DNA from 2 places in the Ohtaekwangia kribbensis genome. Region 1 is predicted to be linked to the other one. Evidence: riboswitches for the same ligand, from Rfam matches in the RefSeq annotation. Region 1 holds a riboswitch; the other holds the start of a gene.
The links. Region 1 has a riboswitch for cobalamin ahead of ACFQ21_RS13860 (TonB-dependent receptor plug domain-containing protein). Riboswitches for the same ligand answer to the same signal wherever they lie in the genome.
Positions count from the first base shown of each region.

Region 1 (5,503 bases):
ACCGAATGCTTCGGTCTTCGGATGAGGTTGTTATAGGTTGTATCACGCGTGTCAGTAACTTTAGTAGTAAGCTCTCCATCAACATACGCATAGAATGCTTTTACTCTTATCTTGTCGTTAACAGCAAATTCGGCTTCTACCTCTACGCCTTTATCGTTCTGCTTATCCATGTTAACATAGCCGGCAGGGTAAGTATAGATGATAGCATCTTCAATTTTTCTTGAGAAGGCTGTGGCACGCAGGTTCAGCTTATTATCCAGTACGGCAAAGTCAACACCAGCTTCCAGGTTTTTACTTTTCTCCGGATTCAGGTTTTCATTACCGTAACTTTTATTATATAATTGATCGATTACCGGAGTTTTGAAACCCGTGGAGTAGTTAGCAAACAGTTTTACCTGATGATTTATCAGATACGAAGGATTGATACTATAAATGAATGTATCACCAAACTGCGAGTGATGTACAAAGCGTCCACCGAGCTCTGCTGAAAACCCCTGAATATTTTTTACAAAGAATGATGCATAAGGACTCAACATATTGAGTGACGATTTTTTCAGCGCGTCTGATCCTTCCAGGTTCATTTTCTGATTCTGGTAATTTACTCCGCCCAGCAACTGAAAATGTTCTGCCAGATCGTAGTTCACAAAAGCTTCTGCATTATGGAACGTACCGGTATACGAAGTTGTAGCAATTATAGCAGGCTCAAAAAAATCGGGCTGTGTATAATCGCGACCAATCTTGTTATATCCATACTGAATGTTCAGAGCTCCTTTTGAAAAACCTATCTGACTATTAAGACCGGCATTGAAAAATTCTGATTTATAGCCTGAGTTTTTTTCATCCTGAAACGCTCCGGCATCATATTTACCATCAAACTTACTATAGCGCACAAACGGACGGATTGAAATGTTATCCGTGGGTTTGAAACCTATATTTGCCTGAACGGAATTCTGATCAAATCCATCTTTATCAAATCCGGCATTGTTCGTTGTATCTTTAGCTTCACTTATACCATCAGTCTTCAGATAAGTATAGCCAACATTATAGTCGATAACATCGGTGGTACCCGCTACAACTACATTTGCCTTCTTCGTGTTATAGGTTCCATAACTTAGCACACCGGAAACACCAACAGGCTTATCGCCTTTCTTTTTGGTAATGATGTTGATGACACCGGCTATAGCATCGCTTCCATATAGTGTTGACTGACTACCTTTCAGAATTTCGATGCGTTCGATCTGATCAATCGGAAGCATACGCAAATCAAAAGCACCTCCACCGATACTGCTCGGATCATTCAACGGTATACCGTCCAATAACACCAATGTATACTCGCTCTTGGCTCCGCGCAGGTATACCGATTTATCTTTACCGGGATTGCTGTTGGCACCCGTTATAACAATACCAACCTGTTCGTTAAGTACCTGCGCCAGATCTTTTCCGGCACTGCGGCTTAATTGCTCAGCATCTATAACCGTTAATACCTTACCGGTTTCACTTTGACTCTTGGGAAATTTTGTAGCCGTTATAACGACTTCATCCAGGCTGGATACGCGTGAGGAATCTTGTTGTGCGTTTGTGTGCGCAGGTGCCGCCATGTAAAGGGCAATCAACGTAACTGCCCATAGTTTACTCTCCTTTTTCATTACAAAGGTTTTAAAGGGTTTCGTGAAAAAAGAGTAAAAATGCAGAATGAGATCAGAGGCATGCTGACTGCCGAAAGCAATCATAGTCCGAGGTCACATTCACTGCTTTTTACCCGAAGCATTGAATAGTATGTTATGCATTGGCAGGTCTCCTGGCTTTCCCTGTTTTTGCTTGCCTTCTCATTCAACCGTGTGAACAATGACTTTCGTTTTGCAAAAACACAGACTTCAATCGTGAAGTCGGGATTACAGTAGCGGGAACTGCTCCGGATTTACACCGGAATTCCCTTTTAATTCTATCACGCTTTGCACATGATAAAAACCAATACGGGTGCAAGTATAGTTGTATTTTTAGTATGGTTCAACAGGACTTGCAAACCATTGGGCGATTGAACTCTTATTGTGAATAGCGAACTGCTATATTTGCAGCGTAGATTATTATGATTCGAAAGCTCCTGACCGTTCCGCTCCTGTTTATTGCTACGTCCTCTTTTTCGCAGCTTCCCAAAGATATCATTATCGGACTCAGTGCCGACCTGATGAAAACCGATAACAACACGATCTTTAACAAGGCACAGATCGGACTCGAAGGAAATTACTTTTTTACACGAAGCTTTACGGTAACCGGTGGTATGGAGGTATGGACCTCAGATGGTGTAAGCCTTGTATCCGGTATACGCTGGTACCCGGTGGAAGAAGCGTTTGTACGTGCCCGCGGACTGGTTGGTGAAAATGATTTTTCGATTGGAGGTGGCTGGACCAGCCCTATCAATGCATCGCTGAAATTTGAAGCGATAGGAGATTTCTATTTTAAAGGAGAGTTCTCTATCCGTGCCGGTATAGTATATATTATCCGGAGGCAGTAACGGACTGATACTCCCTCCGGCTATATATACACTTGAACTATACTTTCTTTAAAAATTCCGTACGCAACACTATGCTGCTGCCGTTGACGCGGCAATCTACTTCATCCTCGCTATCGGTCAAACGAATCTTCTTTACTACAGTACCCCTCTTTAAGGTAAGCGAAGAACCCTTTACTTTCAGATCTTTGATAAGCGTGACTGAATCACCATCGTTCAGTACATTGCCGTTGCTGTCTTTTACTTCCATACAGGTAGATATTTATATAGCCGCAAGGTAATCATTTCTCCAAGGAGATATAGTCTGTAAAATTTCTTTCTCAGAAGTGACAACGATCATTGGAAAAGATCATCGAATGTTTATGGAATCCATGAAATCAGATTTATCACCAGGCATTCCTATTATTAAGTCCACAACAGTTCCTTTTGATATTTGCTGCCCCGGCAATAACGTTTTACCTGCCAACTGTGATTCCAAAACAGCATTAACTGCTATATCAGATTTGTAATAAATATTTCCAATGCTCAACCCTAATGACTCTAATTGTTGCCTTGCAAATTGATAGGTAAAGCCACTCAAATCAGGATAAACGACAAGTGGTGGTGTCGCTGCATTAAGATTGAGCTTTATCTTCCTATATATCTTTACTTTTGAATTTGCTTTTGGATACTGATCCAGAACAAGCAAAGGATCAACGTCTGCACGAAACAAAGAATCACCAAACTCATATTGTAATTGCCTTGCCGCTAAAAACCGAACTGCTTCCTTATTTGTCATCCCTCTCAGATCAGGAACAGTCACTACCTTATTTTGATTGGTGACATACGGCATAACCTTATAGAAAAACACAAATGACATCAATCCCAGCAACACAAGCACTAAGCCTATATTCAGCACGAGACCACGAACCGAATTCGAACCTATTTTAAAACTCATTCTATTAAAACAATGTATCTGTAAAACACTTCTTACTTCTTACTTCTTACTTCTTACTTCTTACTTCTTACTTCTTACAACAAAATCATAAACCATCCCCGACACCGAAGCCATCGCCTCAATAGCAGCGTTCTCATCCGTTGCTTCTTTGGATAAAAGTACCAGTATATATTTCCTTCCATCCGGCAGAAATATAATTCCGGAGTCGTGGTTTACACCGGTGATGTTGCCCGTCTTATGTGCCACTTTTACATCCTTCGGTAATTTAGCTGGTATAATTTCATTGAACTTCTGATCAAGGAGTATATCAATCATGATCTGCGAAGCTTCTGCATTTACCGCTTCACCCTTGGCAATTTTCTCGAAAATCACCATCAGGTCGTATGCAGTCGTTGTATTATTGAGTCCTTGCTGAAAAGCTTTTGAATCCTCCACGCCACGCAATACCTGTATATTTTTTGCTCCGAGGTTACGCATGGTTTGCGTTACGTTGCGCGCACCCACCAATTCAATCATCATATTGGTGGCCAGGTTGCTGCTCGCGATAATCATATCGTATGCAAGTGATGACACAGAGCGCTTCTCTCCTATGTGATTGTATAGTTCCTGCTCACTATCTTCCTTCTTATCCAGTGTATATAAACTGCTATCGACTATACTTTTAAATTCATTGTGAACAACAATGGAATCAGTAAGCGAGAATTTACCCGCTACCACCTGCCTGCATATTTCTATGAGTACAGGAGTTTTCATGGTGCTGGCGGCATGGAAACTCTCGCGTTCGTTGATCAGGACCTCTTCGCCCGTACTGAGATCTTTAAAAGCAACGGCATATAGGCCCGGTTGCTCTTGCAGCACAGATGCTATATTTTCACGGAGTTTATCTTTCGTCATTTTAGACTGGCAGGATGAAAGTATACCGACCACAAGTATAGATAGCGGTATACCTATTTTAAAAAGGCTCATGTACGTGATCTGAATTGCTTTCAAGATAAAAACAAAAGGCTTCCTTTCCGGAAGCCTTTATAAAAAATTATTTACCTGAATAACGGCAAGGTAATAGTTACCCGCTATAGCCCAATGAAAAAGTCTGATGCTTTATTTAGAGCGTCTGGATATAGCAGACGTTTTGCAAAAATCACAATTGATACCATCGTCACACGCACATGCCGAGGTTGTAAATTGACCCGTGCCGGCAAGCTCTGCTTTACTGCTGGCCACAACACGGTTGGCTGTGATAAAGCCATTGCCTAATGTGGTAATCTTTGTATTGTCGTTGGCATTGAATGTGCCTTCTATTGTAAACTCACCGCGATCGAGTACCTGTATGCTTTTCAATGCAAGTGACTGGCTCATTACATCGCCCTTCACAATAAGTTTACCTTCACCGGCTACGATCAATTCAAGATCTTGACGAATAACGAGATCACCTTCGATGAGCAGACTACCACGTACTTCCAGAATTGTATTCGGACCAATGTTACAGTTCTCCTTCACCACAACAGATTTACCTGCTTCAATAACGAATCTACTTTTATCGCTTACCGAAGTAGTGATGGTACGATTCATTGTTTTGTCAACGTTCGTCTTAACAGCGGAGCCATCGTTGAAAAATAAAAACGTTGCTGTGATAAATGCCATGATCAGATTCATAGATCTTTATTTTGGTGGTACAACTTCTAACCTGTCCTATAAACTGATACTAATATGACAAAACACCAATCAATAGAAATCAGCAATTCCCTGATTTTACAAAATCATTTCAATCATTGTAATTAAAAGAATTTGAAGGTTTTACAGGGCTTTTCAGAGGTGTTATGCCATGGATGTTGTCCATGCTGATATATATCATCAGATATGCGGCTCCGAAGGCCTCAGAATAGTCTTAAAAAATCAGATATATCTGATATAACTTGAAGGTAAATCACAGCCATCCTAAATAACAAAGGCCTCCAAACGGAAGCCTTTGTATTATAAGTCTCAACACCAAGCGTTATTTCGCAGCGTCAAAACGTTTGGTCACTTCATTCCAGTTAACCACATTCCAGAAAGCAGCG
Region 1 is NZ_JBHTKA010000004.1:159,891-165,393, forward strand. It holds gene ACFQ21_RS13860 (TonB-dependent receptor plug domain-containing protein) at 1-1,646, opposite strand, end outside; cobalamin riboswitch at 1,772-1,988, opposite strand; gene ACFQ21_RS13865 (hypothetical protein) at 2,087-2,512, shown strand; gene ACFQ21_RS13870 (zinc ribbon domain-containing protein YjdM) at 2,550-2,759, opposite strand; gene ACFQ21_RS13875 (PASTA domain-containing protein) at 2,859-3,446, opposite strand; gene ACFQ21_RS13880 (serine hydrolase) at 3,507-4,412, opposite strand; gene ACFQ21_RS13885 (hypothetical protein) at 4,545-5,099, opposite strand; gene ACFQ21_RS13890 (superoxide dismutase) at 5,440-5,503, opposite strand, start outside.

Region 2 (5,503 bases), on a different contig from region 1:
TTCATCCAGGAAGTGATGTGTAAGTCCAGCACAGAACGCGCATCACTGATGTCCATATAGGTTTTGTCTTTTTTGGTGCGTACGCCTGGCAACAAATAAAAGCCACCGGTGCGGAATTCTACCGATACACGCCTTTCCCAACGAACGCGTTTGATGGAATCTTCCATTTCAATCCTGTGTACTTCTTCATTGTATAGTGGATTCTTCCACATGGCGTAAACAGGTGTGACGTTGGTCTTCTGTTCAAGTACAGTACCAGCCAAGTCAATCATCTGCTGCACAGATATACCCGATTGTACCTGCTGCCGGCTTAGTATAGCCTCTTTGGAAAATGCTGCTGTATATTTCTCTGCCAGACATCGGCTGGCTGCATCGGTAACGATATATACCCGGTTGCGATCAATATGAAAATTATCATACACTTCCCGGAGTATGGTATGAAGGAATGTGATGTCTTCGTTGTGTGATACGCTATCACATTTCCATGAATCTTTTGCGGGCAACGGAAAAATCATAACGGCCGGTGTATTTACTTTTTTCCAGACAGAGTCATGATTAACGACTGTGCGTATATCTTTTACACCGCTGTAAAGCCAAAGAATAACGGGAGCATTGGTAACCTGTGCATCGGTATAGGCATGAGACAAGTGGTAGATTCGGTTCTTGTCTCCGATGCCTGTCAAAAAAACACGCTGTCCATTGGAAGGCTTCGCTGTAAACGTTATGATACTTATAAAAAAGAAAACAATCCCACGTCCCCGCATAGTTAAACGATTACGGGGCTAAGTTGCAGAATCAGAAAAAAGCAATTCTGAAAAACAGACCGATCCTGAAATCAGGCAGACTCACAGGCTTTATTAACCGATGAAAGATATGCAGGTAACTAATATAATCTCCCTTCGATCACCAATTGCTGGAATTGCTCGCTATAAGATTCACCAACCGGTATATAACGGTCGCGGATGTATACTTTTGAATTTCGGAAAGAGACAATTTTATCCACGGATATTATATAGGACCGGTGTACACGCAGAAAACTTTCGGGCAACAATTCTTCAATGGCTTTGAGTGTTGATTGCGTCAGAACAGGATTACCGTTGTTGGTATAGATTTTCACATAATCCTTATAACCTTCTATAAAATAAATGGAGTCGAATGAAATTTTTACGGAACTTCGGTCTGTCTTAACAAATATATAATTCTCGGCAAAACTTGTCTTTTGCCGGAGTGCAGTCAGTACGCGATCGGATGCTTTTAAAAACCTGCTGAACGATACCGGTTTAAGCAGGTAGTCTATTGCGTTCATTTCGAAACCCAGTATAGCAAACTTGTCGTGTGCAGTAACGAAAACAAAGCGAGGCAATACTTCAAGACTCTTCAAAAATTCTATTCCCGATATATCCGGCATGTGAATATCTATAAACACGAGGTCCACTTTCCCGGAACGAATCACCTCGAGCGCATTGCACGGATCATGATATAGTCCTTTAAGACTCAGGTAAGGTATGCGTTTAATATACGATTCAAGCAGCTCCAGTGCGAGCGGCTCATCATCTATTACTATACAATTTATTTTCATTCTCGATTTTATCAGATGCCTCCCTATATTTCACCGGTCTTACCCAATCATCTTCTTCAAGCAGGTAAATACTAAGCTGAACGGTAAACAGGTCAGGGGCATCATTGATTTCCAACGTATACCGTCCCTTATAGGCCAACTCAAGTCTTCTTTTCGTATTCGCGATACCAATGCCAAAGCAGTTCGTGTCAGCGCTGATATTTTCCTTCGTCATGCGTTTTGTATTGACGGCTTTGAAGAGTAATTGTTCATCATTAACATGCAGGTCAATAACGATGCTGCAAGGCTGGCTATAGGAAAGTCCATGCTTAAAAGCATTTTCAATAAAGGGGATCAAAAGCAGCGGTTCAATTTTAGCGAACATGATGTTACCGTCATAAGTAAAGAAAACCGATATATTCCGGCTATTTGAAATGCGCAGTTTCTGCATCTCGATATAATTCTCGGCATGACGGATCTCTTTGAGCAATGATATTTTTCCATGGCCCGTCTCATACAATATATAGCGGATCAGATGCGACAAGAGCAGTACGGACTCGGCTGTCTTTTCTGATTTTTTCTGTGCCAGCGAAAAAATATTATTCAGTGCATTGAACAGGAAGTGTGGATTGATCTGATTTTTGAGGAATGATAATTCGGCAAACATCTTTTCATGCTCCAGTTGCTCTTCGCGTTGTCTTCGTCTTTCGGCATGGAGGATCAGCTCAAAGCTTGTGCCCAGCCCGAGGAGCAACAGCATCGGAAACATATTCATAGGAATACGATTAAGATCGAACGGAGGCAACACCCCGACTAACCCGACAACCATCGCATGCCCCCATGTACGGAGCACGATGTTAGCCAATAAACAGCTTGCTATAAGCAGAATATATAGTTTGTATTTACGCTCAGCGAGGTATAGTGGCACCAGACCATAACAATTGATAAAGTAAAAAGGTATAGTAGTAGCCATCATCATCACCCAGTATACTGATGCAAATTCGGCAGACCATTCGGGATTGCCTGATCCGATCAGTGGCCACGGAAATACAAACAAGACTACGATCAGCGCATGAAAGAGATGACGATATAGTCCTACTGTTGATTTCATGCACGTACTCCGGTTTACCCTCTTCATTCTTTCAGCATTTAATATCCGTAGAACCGCGTGAGTTACGAATCGGAGTAGACCAACGCCGCAATTGTATCTATCAGCATGGCAAATCTGACTTCAAAGAATTTTGTAAAAAAACAAAGAAAGCAAGACCTCCCTTCGCGTAGACACAAAGGAGGTTTTGCACTTTACTATGTTAAACTATATATACCGGCTAATATCCCGGGTTCTGTGTCAATGCTGAGACACCACCAGAAGTACTCAAGTCAATCTGGCGTTGTGGAATCGGGAAGTAATCGCTCTTACCATCAACGAATGTCCTCCTACTATGTCTGTCGTAACTGTACTATCGTAGACAAAAAATTTATTCAGTGTTTCTGCAGCTATACCCCACCGCACCAGGTCAAAGAACCGATATAGGTATATATACCTTAATTGTTGGCGAACCATGAAAATTTTTACCGACCTACAGTCACATAAAAAACCAACAAAACGGGAATAATTACCGACCACACAATTTTGATATAGTATATACCACGCCATTCGAGTGCATTGTATTGTTGATGAAAAAACTAACAATTTCTATTACGATGCTGGATGCCCCTATATAAAAAGCCAGCGATATATCGCTGGCTTAAAAGGGAGATTAATCTTCCGAGAAAAATGACCGATGACTACTAATGCCCTGTTATCTGGAAGTTATTATCACTTATATCGTAGCTATTCGGATTATTAACATCGGTGACTTTTATTTTATATACATTAAGGCCTGCCCCCGGGAATGCAGAAACAAACGACACCGTGCCGTTAACAACGTTATGTACCCCATAGTAATAAGTCCTGTCGTTCTGAAATAAATCAACAGCAACCTGGGTAGGATTAAATACAGCTGTATTAAGCACTATCTGCATTTGAAATATAGCAGAGCCGCCACCTTGTGTTCGTCCATGAAAACTTTCACCTCCATTGGGGCTGATCAGTCCATTTGAAATTAAGTTATTCTGAGGATAAAGCGTTTGAGCCGCTAAAATATCATTGGATGAAAAACCATTCCAACTGAAATTAGCGGTGCCTCCGTTCATGACAGAATTAGGATCTGATGTAGGAGTTCCCGGCACTGTGTTGGCGCCATCAGGGTCGGCCTGTTCACCTCTTTGAGACCAGTTAGTATGTCTGAAACCAATACAATGTCCAAGTTCATGAACTAAATTATATCGCATCTGGCCAGCGCTTATCGAACCATTGTTGAAATCCGGATTAACATTAATTATAGCACCGGCATTTCCGCCCTGTGGCGGAGTGGCACCAGCAATTACATTCGGTGGCAACATACCACCATCGTTTTGAATGATGATATCAGCATTATTGGAACTTGTAACATACGAAAAACTAATGCGACAATTGGTGATGTTAGTCCAATCATTGGTTGCGTTGACAATCTCAGTATACCAGGCTGCCGGCAAAAAATTAGAACTCGTATTCAGAATATGAACGCGTATAGTAGGCTGCGAACTATAGCTAACCAAATTGTACGTGCTCGCTTGTTCTGTTCGTCCATTTTCTCCTGCGAATGATTTCGGAATTAAGATATCACCTTCCACCAGATAGTAATCTTCCAATTCAATTGTTTCGGGAATAGCGTTTGCATCCGTATTATTTTTCACTCCCTGATCTTCATCCTGACAGGAGATAGCGATTGTTAAAATCAACAAAAGAGACATAAGGGATTTTCGTAGAGAAAGAACGGGCATTTGCGTTTTCATAACTTTTGTTTTTGGGTTTAGTAACTGTATAATATAAGCGTAAGCTAATAGTACGATCCCCTGCTGAAAGTTTTGTACTGGTCCGTGTTCATGCGCGCTATAGGTCAGAGTGATAAGCAGCAACGAACCACGAGCCGAAATCTTTCAGTCGTTTTTAAATCTAAAAATAGATGAATGCAACAGGACTATATTTCCCTTATCCCGAGAGAAGTTATACCTGTTTTGTTTGGCAGGTCTCCTGGCTTCGTGTCTCGTTACCAGTCTTCCCGTGCCGCGAAGGCGACAGTGACTAAGATTCAAGGGGTAACGAATTTCAATAACACTTTCAGTAGCGGGTACTGCTCCGGAATTTCACCGGATTCCCTTTTCATTGCGCGAACCGATTATAGGTACTTGCAAAACCAATTGAAACAAATGTAATATTCCGCACATAAATACTTTCCTCAAATGCGTACTTGTTGAATATTTATTTACGAGTTACTACAATTAAAATACATTTCCTTTGATCTTCTTTCATTTCAAATCTGCAACGAAGTATGTATACATTCTAAGCTCACTCCCATCGGCATCCCAACCGGATTTATACATTTTCAAATAGAATGTCGTATCATCCTTCCACCTGATTTCTTCAATGGATAATTCGCCCTCTATAAAACAACTTGAATACTCTTTCAGAAAATGTCCCGAGTGTCTCTGTCCTATTTTTAAAACGGCAATGCTCAATGTCCCCGATTCATACTCCGGATTCTGATAATACACCATGTACTTGTAATTCACTGAAGGCTCCGGCAGTGAAACACTGTAGTCACCCAGGGATATCAATTTATACTGATCATTCGTGACGCTATCAATCAACATCATCTCGCCAAAACCCAAGCCTTCTGCCGTTGAATTATTTCGAATCGCGAATATTTTCATTCGTGAATTATACCCGAGATACTCACTCCCGCTCCAGCCCGTTTCACCTCCGTAATTCTTATACTCCTTAAACTCAAGCTTCTCCCTTGACGTTCGGATAACGAGATTACCTCCCCTCCTTTCAATATTCGCTTTATAGAATGCATCGCG
Region 2 is NZ_JBHTKA010000013.1:104,646-110,148, forward strand. It holds gene ACFQ21_RS25615 (hypothetical protein) at 1-764, opposite strand, end outside; gene ACFQ21_RS25620 (LytR/AlgR family response regulator transcription factor) at 884-1,579, opposite strand; gene ACFQ21_RS25625 (sensor histidine kinase) at 1,551-2,669, opposite strand; gene ACFQ21_RS25630 (M57 family metalloprotease) at 3,350-4,435, opposite strand; cobalamin riboswitch at 4,647-4,856, opposite strand; gene ACFQ21_RS25635 (hypothetical protein) at 4,949-5,503, opposite strand, start outside.
Region 2: linked by a shared signal. The riboswitch ahead of ACFQ21_RS25630 (M57 family metalloprotease) and the one ahead of ACFQ21_RS13860 (TonB-dependent receptor plug domain-containing protein) in region 1 are both predicted to bind cobalamin.